DNA from 4 places in the Mesorhizobium sp. Cs1321R2N1 genome. Region 4 is predicted to be linked to each of the others. Evidence: riboswitches for the same ligand, from Rfam matches in the RefSeq annotation. Region 4 holds a riboswitch; each other region holds the start of a gene.

Region 1 (4,520 bases), on a different contig from region 4:
CGCATCGATCGGGGCGACATCGGCTGCAAGCAGCATCGATCGGTAGAAGAGAATCGGGATGATGGGAGTGCTGGCATTTGAAAGGTCCGGCTGTTCTGCGACCCCCAATCCAGATTGATAGTAACCAGCTTTCGGCACGCTGACCGGACTGGCGACGGGCATATCTTGTCCAGCCAGGCCTGCCAGCCTGTGCACCAGGGCGCTCATATTGGCCGGGCCGCCCTCGCGGAAATAGCCGAGCAGGCCGTCGAGTTCGGCGCGCGGCAGCGTCGAGGCTTCGATCAGCCTGAGATCCTCGTCATGGCTTTCACCCGGAAGCAGCGCCAGTCTTATGCCGCGCTCGCGGGCGATTGCCGCGAGTTGGTCGCAGCCATAGCGCCACCAGTCGTAGCCGCCGAGGATGCGCACCAGGATCACCTTGGCATGGCTGGCGACGCTGTCGATCCAGAGATCCACGGACATGGGATGGCGCAGGTCGCGCAGTGCGGCGAGCCGCATCGACGGCAGGCGATCGGCGTCGGCCTTCCATGCCGCCGCCAGTCCGGCGAGATCGCTGTCGGTGAAGGACAAGGCAACGATATCCGCCGGCGCCTGCCGGAGATCGACAGGCTCGGCGAGGTCGTCGAGCGAGGCGGAGGTCGTGGTGAGGATGTGCATCGCGGCCCGTGCCTGAAATCAGCCGGCGAGGATACGTTCGATCGCCGGACGGTTCAGCCCCTTGAGGCCGATGACGACGAGGCGCGAGCGGCGGTCGTCCCCGGCGGTCCAGGCCCGGTCGTAGTAATGATTGACGCGCGGGCCGACGGCCTGCAGCAGGAGCCGCATCGGCTTGCCACCGACCTCGACGAAGCCTTTCACCCGCAGCACGTTTTCCTGTTCGGCGGCGGCGGCGACGCGTTTTGCCAGTTCGTCCGGATTGGCGATCGATGGGATGTCGACGATGAACGTGTCGAAGTCATCATGCTCGTGGTCGAATGCGCCGTCGTGATGGGATTTGCGGTTCTCGATGTCGTCCTCGACGGCGAGACCAAGCCCGAGCAGCACCGAGGGATCGACCTTGCCATGAGACGTCGGCACGATCTTTACGGCGCGGGCGGAGTGTTCGCCAATGATGGCATGGGCGCGGGCTGAGCCCTCGGCGTCCATCAGGTCGCTCTTCGACAGGATGATCAGGTCGGCGCAGGCGATCTGATCCTCGAACACCTCCTCGACAGGATCATCATGGTCGAGGCTTTCATCCCCGGCGCGCTGCGCCTGCAGGGCGTCCATGTCGTTGGCGACGCGGCCTTCGGCAAGTGCGGGACCGTCGACCACGGCGATGACGCCATCGACGGTTACCCGGCTCTTCACTGTCGGCCACTGGAAGGCCTGGACCAGCGGCTTGGGCAAAGCGAGGCCCGAGGTTTCGATCAGGATATGGTCGACCTTCGGCGTCAGCGACAGGATCTGGTCGAGCGCCGGCACGAAATCGTCGGCGACGGTGCAGCAGATGCAGCCATTGGCCAGCTCGACGATGTTTTCCTCGGGGCAGGTGTCGATGCCGCAGCCCTTGAGGATCTCGCCGTCGATGCCGATGTCGCCGAACTCGTTGACAATGATCGCGATACGCTTGCCGCCGGCGTTTTCCAGGAGATGGCGGACAAGGGTCGTCTTGCCGGCGCCGAGGAAGCCGGTGACGACGGTGCAGGGAACGCGGGAAACGGATGCGGTCATATCAAGTCTTTCAGCATGTCGGGGGGAGGGATGCGGGCAACGAGGCCGCGCTTGAGGCTGTCGGGCCGGCCCCGCCAGGGAATGAGGCCGTCGCTGGAGGTGGCGAAGAGTTTCGCGCCGGTGACGAGATCGGCGCCGCTGGTCGTGGTCAGATCGCCGAAAACATAGCTCCAGCAGCCGTCACGCAGGATCGCGGCGCTCAGTCGGCGTTTGCAATTGCCGAGGCATTCGACGGTGCGGATGCGGATGTTGTCGCCCGAGGCGGCTTGGCGCGTATCTTCGGCCAAAAGTTCGCCGGCCCGGGGATGGGCGTCCGAGCCGCTCTCGTCGCGACAGGAGGCGCAGACGATGACAGTGATACTGGCCAGGGAATCATCCTCGCCGGACGAAATGTCCGTTGTTTCAGCCGAAAAACTGCTGTCGCGATCCAAATCAGGCTCCTTGCCCGGAAAACCCGCCGGGCGATCGGATACTAGCATTCCAGACGGCAGGTCTCCTGGCTCGCGGGTCATCGCCTTGGGTAGCCGCCTTCCCGGGACAATCCCAGTGGCTTTCGGCCTTGGCTCTTCGCTCACAGTTGCGGGGACAGCCGCGGATTTGGGATTTTCAATCCCGCACCGCATTCCCTCTTGGCTCCTCCCTTTGCCGAGAGGAGACCGTCTGGATCCGATTTAGGCTCTTGCGGGCAGCGGTGTCAACGCGAGCTTACGACACCGCGATGTCGGACAGCGCCGGGCCCAGGTCGCCGGCAGGCGTCACTTCGATGCGTTCGAGGCCAAGCCAGCCCTGCATCTGCTTCAATTCCTCGAAAAGCTGAGCGGCGGTATCGGGCGGTGCGCCGGGCTCGGCGTAAGCAGCATGAGCACGCAGGACACTTGCCGGCCGGTCTGCCTTGAGGTCGACGCGCGCCACGATCCTGTCGCCGAGCAAGAAGGGCAGGACATAATAGCCGTATTGGCGCTTGTCGGCCGGCGTGTAGATCTCGATCCGGTAGTGAAAATTGAACAGCCGCTCTGAGCGCGAGCGCTCGAAGACAACGGGGTCGAACGGCGCCAGCAGGGCGCGGGCCTCGATCTTGCGTGGCAATCGCGCGTCCCTATAGAGGTAAGCCGGCTTGTCCCAGCCCTCGACGCGGACCGGCAGCAACTCGCCGAGTTCGACCAATTCCTCCAGCCGGCCTTTCATGTCGGCGGGGGAGAGTCGAAAATAGTCGCGCAGGTCGCCCGATGTCGCGATGCCGTGGGCGCGGGCGGAGATGCGCAGCAATTCACGATGTGCATCCTCGGCGCCCGGTACTGGCAGGTCGAGAATCGCCTGCGGCAGCACGCGCTCTGGCAGGTCGTAAAAGCGCTCGAAGCCGCGCCGGTGCGCCGTGGTGATGCGCCCGGCCCAGAACAGCCATTCGAAGGCATGCTTGGCGTGGCTCCAGCCCCACCAGCCGCCGGAGCCTTTCTGGCCCTCCAGCGCGGAAGCGGCGACCGGGCCGCGCTGGACGACCTCGCGGTAGATCTCTTCTATGTAGGCGGCGTGCTCGCGGCCCCATTTGGCCAGCCCCAGATACATTTCATCGCCTTGCTCGGCGCGCTGCATGCGCCAGCGCATCAGCGGGTAGGTTTCGACCGGCAGGAACGAGGCCTCATGCGCCCAGTATTCGAAGACCGTGCGCTTGCGGGTCACGGCGGCGTTGTCGAGCAAAGCGAGGGGATAGGGGCCAAGACGCGAATAGAGCGGCATGTAATGGGCACGAACCACCGCACTGACGGAATCGATCTGCAGCAGGCCGGTGCGGGACAGAACGCGGGCGAAATGGCGGCGGTCGGGCGTGCCGGCTGGGCGGGGATCGAGAAATCCTTGAGCGGCAAGCGCAATGCGCCGGGCGGCGGCAAGCGAGATCTTTTCCTTCATGCGGATGCGTCCCTGATGGACCTGTCTGGCGTCGTTGCAAGGCGTGATTCCAGCCCATGCTAGCAGGGTTTTGGCGGCAACCGTGTCAGGAGAAAAAAGTGGAGTAAAGTGCGAAGGAAATCAAACAGGAGCGTATGGGACCAGTTTCTCCCGGATTGCCGTCCAGCTCGGTGTTTTGAACAAGGTTTGACTTGCTTCGCTGGAAGTGCTGCGCTAACCCTCGCCGCGTTGCAGCATAGGCTCCTTAAAACGGTTCAGCGGTTAAACTGTCACGCTTCCGCATTAAGGTCCGGTGCTGTAATCAACGTGGATTGGCGCCAACGGAAAGCCGCTGCATGAACGCACTCCTCAGTTCGTACCTGCCCATCGTCCTGTTTATTGGCGTGGCGCTGGTGGTCGGTCTGGCGCTGCTGGCCGCGCCGTTCCTAGTAGCCTACCGCAACCCGGATCCCGAGAAGCTGTCCGCCTATGAATGCGGATTCAACTCGTTCGACGACGCCCGCATGAAATTCGACATCCGCTTCTACCTGGTGTCGATCCTGTTCATCATCTTCGACCTGGAAGTAGCCTTCCTCTTCCCTTGGGCGGTGTCCTTCTCGAAGATTGGCATGCTCGGTTTCTGGTCAATGATGGTGTTTTTGGCAGTGCTGACCATCGGCTTTGCCTATGAATGGAAAAAAGGAGCGCTGGAATGGGATTGAACGACAGTTCAGGCACCCTCGTCGCGCCGAAGCCCAAGGGTATCATTGATCCCAACACCGGCAAGCCGGTGGGGGAGGACGATCCCTTCTTCCTCGAAATCAACAACGAGCTTGCCGACAAGGGTTTTCTGGTCACCTCGACCGAGGCGCTGATCACCTGGGCGCGCAGCGGTTCGCTGATGTTCATGACCTTCGGTCTGG
Region 2 (4,520 bases), on a different contig from region 4:
CAAGGTCGTTGCGGGTCACCGTCTGCAAAAGCGCGCCGACGATGCCCAGCCCGCCGCCGACACAGATCGCCAGGATCGTGCGCGGCAGCCGCAGGTCGACGACGATCCTGCCGACCGGACCCGATATCTGAGGTTCATCCAGCCCGATGGAACGGCCAAGGGCGGCGACGACATCGGCTAGAGGTATCAGCGTCGAGCCGTAGGCGATCGACAGCAGCGCCAGCGCGACGAGCGCCACCGCGCCCGCCGTCATGGCCAGCGTGAAGCCCTTGTGCCCGGAAAGCGCGCCGGATTTGTGCTCCCGGGCGAGAGCCATCAGAACGCTTCCGGATGCATCGCCCTGGCGATCTTGCCGATGGCGTCGATGTTCGCCGGTCCTGGCGTCAGCTCGGCGTAACGAAGCGCCACGAAGCGCTCGTTCCTGACTGCGTCCGTCTCTTTCATCGCCGGGTGCGCCTTCAGGAAATCGAGCAGTTTCCTGTAACCGCCGCCGTCCTGATAATCGAGCAGGATGAGGAATTGCGGATTGCGCGCCGCCACCGTCTCCCAGTCCGTGTTGCCCCAGCTCGTGTCCATGTCGGCCATGATGTTGTCGCCGCCGGCCGCCGATATCATGGCGCTGGGGATGGCGAACTTTCCCGCGGTAAACGGCTTGTCCTCGCCGGAATCGTAAAGGAACACGCGTGTTCCCTTGGCGCTGCCGACCTTGGCGATGATATCGGCGAGTTGCGCCTTCCAGCCGGAGACAAGCTTCTCCGCTTCTGCTTCCTTGCCGAAGATCTTGCCCAGCTTTTCGATGTCGCCATAGAGCAGGTCCATGGAGGCGGCCGGGCGGCTCCTGTCGAGATGGACGCAGCTTTCGGTCAGCACCAGCGTCTTGATGCCGTGCGGAGCGAGCGTGTCGGGGGTCACGTCACCGCCAGGCTTCATGCCGTAGCACCAGCCGGCGAAGAAGAAGTCGGGCTCGACGGCGAGGAGGTTCTCCAGCGTCGGATATTTCGGTGCCAGTTCGGGAATGGAACCCTGCTCTGCCTTGAAGTCGGGGCCGACTTTATACCATCCGGTGATACCGGTCAGGCCGACAATAGACGGCTGCAGCTTCAGCGCGAAGGCCATCTCGGCCATGTTGAGATCATGGATGACGGCGCGCTTTGGCGGCGCGTCGAAGGTCAGCGGCTTGCCGCAGCTGTCGACGGTCACGGGGAAGGCAAAGGCCGTCGAGGCCAGCAACGAGAAGACGAGGGACAGGGCGAGGCGTTTCACGGACTTTGCTCCTTGGTTGAACCGTGTCGGATAAGGATGGATTTGATCAGGACGGCGGTGCGGCGCGGTTCGGAAGCTCGAACACCGTCAGTTCGCGGTCCTCGGTGGGATGGCGCAGGCGAAACACGTCGATGCCGAAAATCTCGCGGATCAGCTGCTGCGTCAGCGCCTCGTGCGGCGGCGCCAGCGCATGCAGCCGAGCCTCGTTCATCACCGCCACCTTGGTGGCGAAGGGTGCCACCAGCGTCAGATCGTGCAGCACCGCGATCACGGTCATGCCGAAGCCGGCCACCAGTTCGAGCAGTTCCGCGCGGGCGCGCGGATCGAGGTGGTTGGTCGGCTCGTCGAGGAATAGGATTTTGGGCTTCTGCGCGATGGCGCGTGCAAGCTGGGCGCGTTGGCGTTCGCCACCAGACAGCGAGCCGATGGTCCGGCCGAGCAGCGGCAACAGGCCGGTCCGCCGCAGCGCATCCACGACAATGTCGCGTTCCTCGCCGCGGCGCCTCAGGCCGGCATGCGGGACGCGGCCAAGCTCGACATAATCGATCACCGCCAGCCGTGGGTCCGGCTGGTCTGTCTGGCCCACGACGGCGATATGCAGGGCCCGCTCGGCGGGTGAAATCCTGTCCAGGCGTCGCCCGCCAAGCTTCACCTCCCCCGAGCTTGGCCTGAGCATGCCGGACAACATGCGCAGCAGCGTGGTCTTGCCGGCGCCGTTGGGGCCAATGATGGCGAGGCGGTCGCCTGACGTCACCGACAGGCTGACCGCATGGACCAGATGCCGGCCATTCGCCATCGCGCCCAAGTCGCGCGCATCGAGAAGCGGCGCTGTCACCGATTGCCATCCGCCAGCTTGCCGGGTCCCGGGATGCGGGCCAGCGTCTTGCCGGCTAGGCGCGGCGGACGTTGTCCGGAATTGCACCAGCCGTCGGGAAGCGAGGCGTAAAGCCTGGCAAACCGCACGAGATCGGCAGCGTCGGCCTGCGCATCGACCGACCCGAAGAGATAGGCGGCCTTGCCAGGCGCCTGGAAAGCCACCACCAGGGGACGCGCGCAACCCGCCATGCAAGCCACGCCCTCGACCGTGAAACCAAGCGCCACGTCAGGCTGGGCCGAGAGGCGGGAGCGCAACTCGGTGCACAAACCTTCGCCCGACCTGACGCCGGTCGGCACGTCGCGGCAAAGGGTGCACACGATGATCTGGTGCATGGGTCCGGGGTGAATATGATCGATTGCGCCGTCCAACTTCCCGTCACTTTCAAAACTGGCGACGGAAGGATGTTGGTCGACCGGCCGACAAGACCGATGTCCACGTTTCCTCCCGGCACACCCCGTCCGGTCAACTCAGTGATGGCAGGTCTCCTGGCTCACGGGTCTCTGCGCAATCCTGCCTTCCCAGCCTTGCCGGCCAGTGGCGTTCCGGATCTTGCTCGCCGCTTACAGTTGCGGGGGCAGCCGCGGCCTCGACCCAAAATCGGATCTCACCGCGTTCCCTTTTCACCCCTCGCCTTTCGGCTCGGGGACCATCACGAGTCGCAGCCTAGGCCGCGCGCGGCGGCGAGGCAAGCCGATCGTTTGTTTTGTTATAACAGAACCAACAAATGGTCAATCGCTGTCGCGGGCGATCAGTTCCAGCGGCCAGACCTCCCTGATGGTCTCTGGCCCGGCGGCCCCCGCAAAACCCGGCAGCGACGCCAGCAGCATTTCGGCGAGCCGCCGTCCCATGGGCTGCAGCGCCGGGCGGAAAGCGGTCAACGCCGGCGAGAAATAGCGGCAGAGCGGCGTATCGACGATGACGGTCACCGCCATGTCGTGACCCGGTTTGATGCCCATCTCGGCCAGCGCCTTGCAGCCCCCAAGCGCCATTGCGTCATTGTTGAAGATGATGGCGGTCGGCGGGTCCTTGCGCCGCATCACCTGCGGTGTCACTTCGTAGCCACCGGCCTCGTTGATGAAGCCGCCGGCAATCAGGCCGGGATCGACGGCGATGCCATGCCGGCGCAAGGCCTTGCGGTAGCCGTCGAGGAACAGATAGCCGAAATTCAGATCGAGCGACGGGCGGATGGCGGCGATCCGGCGATGGCCGCGCGCCACCAGCCGATCGACCGCGTCGGCGCCTGCTTTTTCGAAATCGAGATCGAGCGAGGGGTAGGCCTTGTCGCCGGAGCGGCTGCGGCCGAGCGTGGCGAAGGGGAAGCCGGCCTGGGTCAGATAGTCGATGCGCTCGTCCTCGCGCCGCGTCCAGGCCAGCACAACCGCATCGGCACGGCGCGTCTCGACGACACGCCGCAGGCGCTCCTGCTGATAGTCGCCCGGCGCGCCCATCACCACGATGAGATCCAGCCCGCTTTCGGCGAGCCGGCCCTGCAATCCAGTCAGGAACGGAATGAAGAACGGCTCGCCGTATTCCTGGTCGCCCGGATGCGGCTGCAGCATGAATGCGATCGAGTGGGTAGCGCCTTGCCTGAGACTGCGGCCGGACTGGTTCGGCGAATAGTTGAGAGCCCTGGCCGCCTCGAGAACGCGCTGGCGCGTGTGGGCATTGACGTCGGCGCGGCCGTTGAGGGCGCGCGACACCGTGCCGATCGAAATGTTCAGGTGACGGGCAAGGTCGTGAATGCTGGACGCCAAGTGACTCTCCCCCTTGCTTGGCTAGCACCGGTGGCCGCCCTGGCCAAGGCGCAACGACGATTTTCATGGGCGGCCGATTGACATTCTACGCCTTCGGGTGTGTTCTCGTAAACGTTTACGGAAAAACGTTTACGGTCACGTCGTGAACGCCGGGACGATCGGCCTGGAGGGGCCGAGAGGAGGAGCGCTGGATGATCGACGCCGTTCTGGTCGGCTGCGGAGCGATGAGCAAGGCCTGGCTCGATGCCGCGCGGCAAATCGACGGGCTCGCCATTGTCGGCCTTGTCGATCTCGATGCCGACAGGGCGAAGGCCAGGGCTCGCGAATACGACCTTGGTGGTGCCGTCACCGGCACCAGTCTCGACGCCGTGCTCGACCAGACCCGACCGCAAGCGGTCTTCGATGTGGTGGTTCCCGCCGCCCGGCGCGACGTTGCGTTTTCCGCCTTTGCCCATCATTGCCATCTGCTGACGGAAAAGCCGCTCGCCGATAGCCCGGAGAATGCCCGCGCCATCGTCCAGGCCGCCCGCCAGGCCGGGCGCATCCATGCTGTCGTCCAGAACCGCCGCTATGTCACCAATGTCAGGCGCATCCGGAGATTTCTGGACTCCGGCGCCATCGGCAAG
Region 3 (4,520 bases), on a different contig from region 4:
TATCTTCGATGCGGATGGACGGTCGTTCGCCCTGCAGGAAGCGGAAGCAAAAGCCGCCTGAGACCACAAGCTGTCTCGACAACGCAAAAAGAGAGCGGCGGGCAAGCCCGCCGCTCTCTTTTGTATATTACCACGGCTGGTTAGTTGTTGCCGAAGAGGTTGCGGTCTGCGCCCTGAGGGGCGGACTTCTGTACGTCGCCCGACGAATTGAGCAGCTTGTAGACAGGCGATTCGCTCTTGCGGATCGAGCCCGTATGCGAGGTGTCGACGTTGACGGTCGCCTGCTTGTTGATGTCGGTGCCGCCAACGTTGTCGTTGCCGGCATAGGCGCTGCCAGCGGCAATCAGAAGAGCGGCGGCGGTAAGAACAATCTTTTTCATTTTGGTACTCCGATTTTTTCGAATTCAAGGGGCGGGCTGAGCGCGCCGTCCTTGCTTGAAGAGATGTTAGTTGTTGCCGAACAGGTTGCGATCGGCGCCGTGCTGGACGGGCTCCTGGCTGGCAGGAGCCGACTTGTCGACCGACGCGGTGTACGAGTTGTCCACCGCGGCGGCAGGCTGGTTGGCACCGTTGGAGCCATAGTTGTCGCTGGCAAAAGCGCTGCCGGAAATGGCCAGAACGGCGGCGGCGGCAATAAGGATCTTGTTCATTTTAGGTACTCCTGAATTTCTTGAATTCCGCCGGATCGGCGGGCAAGCCCGCCAATCCGTGGGGACAGGCCGTTAGCGGCCGAAGAGGTTGCGATCGCTGCCCTGAGCAGGCGTCTGAGCAACAGGCTCCGACGTCTTGGTGGAGGTGGAAGCGGTGTACGAACTGTCCACCGCGGCAGCAGGCTGGTTGGCGCCGTTCGAACCGTAATTGTCGCTACCAGCGAAGGCGCTGCCGGAAACAGCCAGAAGGGCGGCGGCAGTGAGAATGATCTTTTTCATTTTTTGGTACTCCAGTATTTTTCCGTCCGTCTAGCGGCGTGTCTTGGGATTAAATCGCGTCGTTCGGACAGCCCCGATGTGGGAGAGCACCCTTGCCGTTTCCAATCACGAAGTTGTTCAGCGTGGACCATGACTCCACCACTTGAAATTGTACCAGCGCCTTCCGCATCTCTTATTTTATCTTGTGATATCAGTTAGTTACGTTAAAACAGCGTCCTGATCACCAACTGTGTCGGAGGCTCGGCGTTCACAGCGTCTTGCACGCACCGTCAACAGAAACGAACCGTTCGGTTCGATTTTAGCCTCCTCTAATAGTCACTTTTTGAAACTGTTAACCTATTTGCTGCCGGCAAAGGGGTCGGCGCGGCTTGGCGACAGAAGGCGATTCCAATCGGCTACAAGCCTGTCATGACGATCCAGCATGCGTGTCGCGCCGCATGGATGCGATGTCGCTTTCATGCCGATGTCGCAAAGTCTGTCGTGGTTAGATCAGGCATCTCAGGTGCCGCTGCGTGACGACGGAGCGGAGAATTGGGAAGCCGGTCAGATTCCGGCGCTGCCCCCGCAACGGTGGTGGAGTTCAAGTCGCAACGGGAGACCACTGGGCGAAAGCCTGGGAAGGTGTCGCGATGGTCCGCAAGGGACAACTCCAGAGCCCGGAAACCAGCCCGAGATCGCTAGAACTCGACTGATCGCGGTGGGCGGTCAAGAGGCGGATGGTGTCTGTCCGGCTTTTCGCCGATCTGCGCCCAGTCCTTCCTCAATCACCACCAGTTCAGTCCTTGAAACTGAGGACAGGACATGGACGCGCGCAACGACATGCTGAGGCTCTTGAACAGCCGCAGACAAGGCTTTTCGCTGGAACAGCCCTTTTACACCGACCCGGACTACTTCAAGCTCGACATGGAGTTGATCTGGTATCGCGACTGGCTGTTCATCGGCCATGATTGCGAATTGCCCAAGCCGGGCAGCTTCATCACCATGCAGATCGGCGATTATCCGGTCGTGCTGGTGCGCGATCAGCAGGGCAAGATCAACGCCTTCCACAATTCCTGCCGCCATCGCGGCAGCCGCGTCTGCAATTCCGACAAGGGCACGGCCGCCAAGCTGGTCTGTCCCTATCACCAATGGACCTACGAGCTCGACGGCCGGCTGCTGTTCGCCCGCCAGATGGCCGATGGGTTCGACAAGAGCCAGTTCGGCCTGAAGCCGGTCGCCTGCGAAAGCGTCGCCGGCCATGTCTTCATCTGCCTGGCCAAGGAGCCAGCCGACTTCGCGCCGATGCGGGCGATGATCGAGCCCTACCTTTTGCCGCACCGGCTGCGTGAGGCAAAAGTCGCCTTCGAGAGCACCATCATCGAGAAGGGCAACTGGAAGCTGGTCTGGGAGAACAACCGCGAATGCTATCATTGCGCCGGCAACCATCCCGAACTCTGCAAGACCTTCCCGGAAGCACCGACGGTGACGGGCGTCCAAGGCGCCGACAGCGACCCGGAGATGCTGGCGCACTGGGCGAAATGCGAAGCGGCCGGCCTGCCGAGCAAGTTCCGCATCGATCCGGCCGGCCAGTATCGCGCGACCCGCGCGCCGCTGCTGCGCGATGCCGTCAGCTACACGATGACGGGAAAGCGCGCGGTCGAGAGGAATCTTTCCGACAGCGTTTCAACCAACCGCATCGGTTCGTTGCTGCTTTACCACTATCCGACGACCTGGAACCACATCCTGGGCGACCACGCCGTCACCTTCCGAGTGCTGCCGATCAGCGCCACGGAAACGGCGGTGACGACCAAATGGCTGGTGCACAAGGATGCGGTCGAGGGCGTCGATTACGATCTCGCAGAACTCACCCATGTCTGGACCGAGACCAACGACCAGGATCGCCGCATCGTCGAGGAAAACGCCTTCGGCATCCTGTCGCCGGCCTACGAGCCAGGCCCCTATTCGGAGATGCATGAGGGCGGCGTGATCCAGTTCGTCGAGTGGTACGCATCCTTCATCGGGCCACGGCTTGCCGAAGGCGGCCGGCCGGCCCTGCGCAGCGTTGCCTAAGGCATATCGCTAGAGACGGCGGTTTTGGACATGCGCGGAACAAAAGGGACAAGAGGATGAATGCGATGACGGATCTCGGCCTCTATCGCCATCTCGACCAGATGGCGCCCTGGAACGACAGGTTGCAGGTGCTGGAAGTGACCGGCGTCACCGACGAGGCGCCCGACGTGAAGACCTTCACCTTCCGGTCCGACAACCAGACCTGGTTCCGCTACAAGCCGGGCCAGTTCGTGACGCTGGAATTGCCGACACCGGACGGGCCGCTGATGCGCACCTATACGCTGTCATCGTCACCGTCGCGGCCATTCTCGATCGCGGTGACGGTGAAGGCGCAGGTGGGCAGCATCGGCACACGCTGGATGTTCGATCACCTGGCGCCGGGCTCGCACGTCAAGGCCTATGGACCAGGCGGCGACTTTTCACTGCACAGCCATCCGGCGGCGAAATATCTGTTCATCTCGGCCGGATCCGGCGTGACGCCGATGATGTCGATGCTGCGCTGGCTGAACGACTGCGCGCCATGGACCGATGTCGGCTTCGTCAACTGCGCGCGGCGCCCGGAAGAGATCATCTTCCGCAAGGAGCTGGAGCTGCTCGGCGGCCACATGCCGGGCCTGTCGCTCGGCTTCATGATCGAGGAACGGTCGAGCCGCGAGGGCTGGTATGGCCATATGGGCCGCATCGACGCTATCCGGCTGCCGCTGCTGGCGCCGGATTTCCGCGAACGCGAAATCTTCTGCTGCGGCCCCGACCCCTTCATGCGCGCCGTGCGCGGCATGCTCGAAGCCGCCGGCTTCGACATGGCAAAGTACCATCAGGAGAGCTTTGCCGCGCCGACCGTTGAGGAAATCCCGGTGCCATTCGCGGCGCCGGCGCAGGACGGTGTGGCTGTCCCCGTCGAAGCCGCAACGCCGATCCGCTTCGCGCTTTCGGACGTCGACGCCGACTGTGTCGCCGGCCAGACCGTGTTGCAGACGGCGCGTGCTTCGGGCGTGCGGATACCGGCGGCCTGCGAATTCGGCCTGTGCGGAACCTGCAAGGTGAAGAAAGTCTCCGGCAGCGTCGAGATGAGCCACAATGGCGGCATCCTCGATCACGAGATCGACGATGGCTTCATCCTGGCCTGCTGTTCAAAGCCACTGTCGGCATTGGAAATCGAGGCTTGATCCGCCCGGCCTTCGACTGATCCGGGAATGGTCCGCGCCTTGCCGGCACGGTCGGATCGGCCTCAAAATGCACACCCTACGAAAAAGAGCCGAGGGCACAATCGCGGCAGTCGTTCCTCTATGACGATGATGTCCGGCTGTCAGCCATCATCGAGGTCTCGCGTTCGCGGGCTCTTATGTCGGCAAGCATCCATGCCGACAGGGACAAGGGCACCAATACGCCGATGCCAAGCCCGATACCGTTCACCAGATGGGCGATGGCAGGGTAGAGCCAGACGAGCGCCAGGAAAATCCGGGGCATGTTGGCGCGCGTCGAAAAAAGGTAGGCCACGGCGACGGCAAGACCGACCGTGTCGTAGCTGTAGCCGTACGGCGT
Region 4 (4,520 bases):
GGATCGTCGATCAATTCCAGCGCCTTGGCCCAGGCGGCCTCGGCAGCGGCGATATCGCGCTTCAGGTCCTGGGTCTCCCAGGTGAAACCCTCACCCATTGCGTGCCAGACGACGCGGTCGCCGAAGGCGGCAAACGCATCCTTCTCGCCGGTATGCCATTTGCCCTTGATGAATTGCACGACGCCGACGCGCTTGCCGTAGCCGAGCATCCGCAGCGCCAGCCCGAAGGCGGCCGTGGTCTTGCCCTTGCCGGGACCGGTGTTGACGATCAGCAACCCCTTCTCGACCGTCTTGCTCGCAACCTCGGCGTCCTGCACCGCCTTGCGCTTGGCCATCTTGGCGCGATGGCGTTCTTCATCCTTGTCGTCGATGTCAGTCATTTCACTTCACCTTGAGCGGTAGCCCCGCCACCATCAGCAGCACCGTGTCGGCAACCGCGGCGACCCGCTGGTTGAGCCGGCCGGCATCGTCACGAAAACGCCGGGCCAGCGCATTGTCGGGCACGATGCCTTGCCCGACCTCGTTCGACACGACGAACCACGGTCCGCGCGGCCGCGACAGCACGTCCGCCAGCCGTCGGCACTCCGCCTCGACGTCGTGACCGGCCAGCATATGATTGGTGAGCCATAGCGTCAGGCAGTCGACAAGCACCGGCTGATCATCCGGCAAAGCCTCCAGCGCTTCGGTAAGGTCGAGCGGCGCGTCGATGGTCGACCAGCCCTCGCCGCGCCGGGAGCGGTGCAGTGCGATGCGCTCATGCATCTCGTCGTCATAGGCTTGCGCCGTGGCGACATACGCCCATGGCGGGGGCAATGCCATCGCCAATGTTTCGGCGTGCGCGCTCTTTCCGGAGCGCGCGCCGCCGATGATGAAAATCAGCTTGCCGCGATCAGGCAAAGCTGTCGCGCAAGCTGGTCGCCGTGCCGGTGAAGCGCCTGCGCACCACGCCCACGACCGCGCCGAGCACCAGCCAGAACACCAGATTGGTCACCGTCACCGCCACCACGAACTGATGGTGCAGGCCTTCCGGGATAGGCGTCTCGAAACTGTCGGGCTGCGGCGCGCCGACGATGTGCGGGGCAACGATCAGCAAGACGGCAAGGATGGTCAATGGCAGCGATCTGCGAAACACGATCAGGCCAAGGCCGATGGCGGTCGCCGCCGCCGTCGCGGTCCACCAGATCTGGCGCGCAAGCAGATCGGCCGCCGGCATCGCCGGCAGTTCCGGCTGCAGGCCAAGGCCTGGTGCCAGCGTGAACACGGCAAAGCCGGCCAGCCCCCAGAACACGCCCTGGCGCCAATTGCCGACGCCGCCGGCAAACTCGGAAACCGCGACCAGGACCAGCGCGAAGCCGATGCCGGTGACGATATTGGCAACCACGCTGAAGGCGAAACGCTCGAAACCGTCGGCCGGCGCCCAGCCTTCGTCTTCCACCGCCGGCGCCATGGCGTCGGCGGTCGCGGGCGCGGCAGAGCTCATCGCATTCCCAGCGGGCGCGACCGTGCTCACCGCATCGTTGCTGGCCGCCGGTGCGGCCGCGTGGTCATGGTGATGGCCGCCGCCGGCCTTTTCGTAGACTTCCGCCTTGAGGATCAGCGGCACGGTCGCATAGGCCTGCATGCAGGCGAGAACGACACCGGCCACAAGCCCCGCGATCGCCGCGACGAACACGACGTTGCGAAACAGATTCATGATGTCAGATCCTCGTTAGTGGCAGGGAAATGCCATCGAGTGGCGATAGTCGTGGGCGGCATTGTGGACCGCATCGATATGCGAGAAACCGACAAAGCCAACGACGAACATGCCGAGCAGCGCCGCGAGCGCGAGCTGCATGAAGCGCGCCTGCGAGGAGACGGAGGCGCCGAGGGAGACGGAAGCGGTAGTCATGTCTTGTCCTTTCGCCCTCCACCCGAGGGCATCGAAGTCAGTTTCCTGTCGCCGGCAGGTCTCCTGGCTCGCGGATAAGCGCCCTTCCCCACCTTCCCGAAGGAAAACCTTCAGTGGCATATGGAGAGGACTACCGCACACAGTTGCGGGGGCAGCCACGACATTGGGCAAAACCTCGCCCGCACCGCATTCCCTCTTGGCTCCAAAAAGGAACCGACGACGTTGGTGACTATAGGGAAATTCGCCGCGCGCGGCAAACCAAATTCCGACAGCCGCCAGCGCAGGAGCGTCGTATCGGCAAGGCCGCTCCCCTCCTGATTGACAAACTTCATGGCCGGGTGTCGGCTGCCAACCCTCACAGGAAGCCAGCCATGCAGCCCGATGCCAGCGAGCGCGAGCCCTATAACGGCCTGACCCGAACCGAGCCGACGCTGCCCTCATCGGCCTATTGGGACCAGGAGACCTATCAGCGTGATCTCGACGCCATCTGGTACAGAAATTGGCTGCTCGTCTGCCGCGAGGCCGACCTTGCCCAGCCTTTGGCATTCCGCACCTTCCGCGTCGGTACGCAGGAAATCCTTGTTCTGCGCGACGACGCCGGCGCGTTGCATGCCTTCCACAACACGTGCCGGCATCGCGGTTCGCAGCTTTGCCAGGAAGGCGAAGGACACCTGAAGGCGCGGCTGATCACCTGCCCGTATCATGCCTGGTCCTATTCGCTGCGTGGCGATCTGGTGCGTGTACCGTCGAAATCGCTGCCCGACGGCTTCGACAAGGCCGACCACCCGCTTTATCGCGTTGCACTCTCGGTGTGGCGGGGCTTCGTCTTCGTCAATCTTGCTGAAGATGCCGCCGGCTCAGCGCTGTCATCCTTCGACCCGGCCTCCGGCGACCTCGGCAACTGGCCGCTGGACACGCTGGTGTCAGGCCATGTGCTGCGCAAGGTGATGAACTGCAACTGGAAGATTTTCTGGGAAAACTTCAACGAGTGCCTGCACTGCCCGGGCGTCCACAAGGACCTGTCGCGGCTGGTGCCGATCTATGGCCGCGGCCTGATGAGCCGGCATGACGATCCCGAATGGACGCGCCATGCCGACAATGATGCGCCGGAATTCTCCGGCGGCCTGCGCGCCGGGGCTGAAACATGGTCGCGTGATGGGCAGACGCATGGGCCGGTTTTCCCCGGCTTGACGCAGGCGGAACGCACCGCCGGCCAGACCTATGCCACCAGCCTGCCCTCGATGTTCATCGTCGGCCATGTCGACTATGTCAGGACCGTGCGGCTGGTGCCGCTCGGTCCCGAACAGACCGAATTGACCGCCGAATGGCTGTTCGCGCCCGAGGCGCTCGCCGCCACCGATATCGACAACATCGTCGCCTTCGGCACACAGGTGCTGGAGGAGGATGCCGCGATCTGCGAGATCAACCAGAAGGGCCTGCGCTCGATGCGTCATACAGCCGGCGTGCTGATGCCCGAGGAATATGAGCTGCACGGCTTCCACAATTGGGTGCGCGAGCGCCATGCTGAGCTTTCGCTCTGATTTTTTAGAGGGATTTAGGCAGGTAGCGCCAGGTCATGAAGCCGCAAAACGCCGCCAGCAGGCCGAGCGTGACGAACACCGATCCCAATCCGAAGAAGGCCAGCACCACCGAATAGACCAGCGGCGGCGTCAATTCGGAAAAGTCGAGATAGGTGCGGTAGACCGCCGCCATCTGCGCGCGTTCATAGGAGCGCACCGAGCGCATGAAGGCGGTCGAGCCCAGCGCGTCGAGCGCGATGGTGAAGAAGGCGCCGCACAACAGGAAGGCGCCGGTCAGCAACGGCTCTGCCGCTCCGACCGTGCCCGCCGCCAGCAGCGACGCCGACATGGCGAAGTAGGCAAACGTCATGGTGCGTCGGCCGCCAAAGCGTTTTCCTGCCTTGCCCCAGAAGATCGCCATGAACAGCAGCGCATTGCCGGCCGAGACCAGCAGGCCGCCCGCCAGTTCACCCTCGCCGGTGATCACCATGAACAGCGGTCCATAGACGAAGAACGTCGTCCAGAAGCAGGACCGGCCGAAGGCGATCAGCCAGGCGAGCCTGAGCCTTGGCTGCGCCACGAAGCGGCCGATGTTGGCGAGCGGATTTGCCGGCCGCGTCTTGCCCGGGCGGATCGACGGGTTGTCGCCCAGCCGGTAGGTCCAGAACAGCGCCAGCAAAGCCATGGCGAAAACCGCCACCGCGCCATGCGCGGCATAGATGCCGAAATGCGCATAAAGGAAAATGCCAAGCGTCGGCCCGCCCGTCCAGGCAACCATCGACCACGCCATGCGCAGCGATTCGGCCTGCATGAAGTCGGTCTTGCGGATGTGGTCCATGATGTAGAGGTTGAGTGTGATCGACAGCGCACTGGCGCCCATGACGCGGCACAGCATGCCGGCGAGTTGTCCAGCGAGCGTGTGGGTGACGAAGAACAGCGAGCCGATGGCGAGCAGGCAGGCGCCTGCCGTGTAGACCCAGCGCCGCGCGAAGCGGCGGATCAGCATCGGCATGAACAAGGTCACCGACAGGCCGAGCATGGATACGACGGTGTAGAGGATCGAGACGATCTGCTCGTTGTGGAGTATCTCGTAGGCCTGGATCGGGATGACG

What was found. Region 4 has a riboswitch for cobalamin ahead of O7A61_RS14275 (CbtB domain-containing protein). Riboswitches for the same ligand answer to the same signal wherever they lie in the genome.
Region 1: another riboswitch for cobalamin. It lies ahead of O7A61_RS17745 (DUF1636 family protein); the one in region 4 lies ahead of O7A61_RS14275 (CbtB domain-containing protein).
Region 2: another riboswitch for cobalamin. It lies ahead of O7A61_RS17695 (DUF1636 family protein); the one in region 4 lies ahead of O7A61_RS14275 (CbtB domain-containing protein).
Region 3: another riboswitch for cobalamin. It lies ahead of O7A61_RS26195 (aromatic ring-hydroxylating oxygenase subunit alpha); the one in region 4 lies ahead of O7A61_RS14275 (CbtB domain-containing protein).

What each region holds. Positions count from the first base shown of each region.
Region 1 covers NZ_JAPYKP010000066.1:1,817-6,336, forward strand. Annotated here, with positions in the region: partial or broken gene O7A61_RS17735 (cobaltochelatase subunit CobN) at 1-657, opposite strand, end outside; gene cobW (cobalamin biosynthesis protein CobW) at 676-1,713, opposite strand; gene O7A61_RS17745 (DUF1636 family protein) at 1,710-2,144, opposite strand; cobalamin riboswitch at 2,183-2,389, opposite strand; gene O7A61_RS17750 (winged helix-turn-helix domain-containing protein) at 2,419-3,618, opposite strand; gene O7A61_RS17755 (NADH-quinone oxidoreductase subunit A) at 3,954-4,319, shown strand; gene O7A61_RS17760 (NuoB/complex I 20 kDa subunit family protein) at 4,310-4,520, shown strand, end outside.
Region 2 covers NZ_JAPYKP010000065.1:21,701-26,220, forward strand. Annotated here, with positions in the region: gene O7A61_RS17680 (FecCD family ABC transporter permease) at 1-316, opposite strand, end outside; gene O7A61_RS17685 (ABC transporter substrate-binding protein) at 316-1,263, opposite strand; gene O7A61_RS17690 (ABC transporter ATP-binding protein) at 1,310-2,098, opposite strand; gene O7A61_RS17695 (DUF1636 family protein) at 2,095-2,472, opposite strand; cobalamin riboswitch at 2,599-2,806, opposite strand; gene O7A61_RS17700 (LacI family DNA-binding transcriptional regulator) at 2,869-3,894, opposite strand; gene O7A61_RS17705 (Gfo/Idh/MocA family protein) at 4,086-4,520, shown strand, end outside.
Region 3 covers NZ_JAPYKP010000142.1:9,612-14,131, forward strand. Annotated here, with positions in the region: gene O7A61_RS26175 (ABC transporter ATP-binding protein) at 1-61, shown strand, start outside; gene O7A61_RS26180 (DUF680 domain-containing protein) at 141-380, opposite strand; gene O7A61_RS26185 (DUF680 domain-containing protein) at 447-650, opposite strand; gene O7A61_RS26190 (DUF680 domain-containing protein) at 723-929, opposite strand; cobalamin riboswitch at 1,413-1,615, shown strand; gene O7A61_RS26195 (aromatic ring-hydroxylating oxygenase subunit alpha) at 1,731-2,978, shown strand; gene O7A61_RS26200 (hybrid-cluster NAD(P)-dependent oxidoreductase) at 3,044-4,144, shown strand; gene O7A61_RS26205 (glycosyltransferase family 87 protein) at 4,263-4,520, opposite strand, start outside.
Region 4 covers NZ_JAPYKP010000045.1:10,849-15,368, reverse strand. Annotated here, with positions in the region: gene cobO (cob(I)yrinic acid a,c-diamide adenosyltransferase) at 1-380, opposite strand, end outside; gene cobU (bifunctional adenosylcobinamide kinase/adenosylcobinamide-phosphate guanylyltransferase) at 382-897, opposite strand; gene O7A61_RS14280 (CbtA family protein) at 890-1,693, opposite strand; gene O7A61_RS14275 (CbtB domain-containing protein) at 1,709-1,888, opposite strand; cobalamin riboswitch at 1,925-2,121, opposite strand; gene O7A61_RS14270 (aromatic ring-hydroxylating oxygenase subunit alpha) at 2,260-3,429, shown strand; gene O7A61_RS14265 (MFS transporter) at 3,434-4,520, opposite strand, start outside.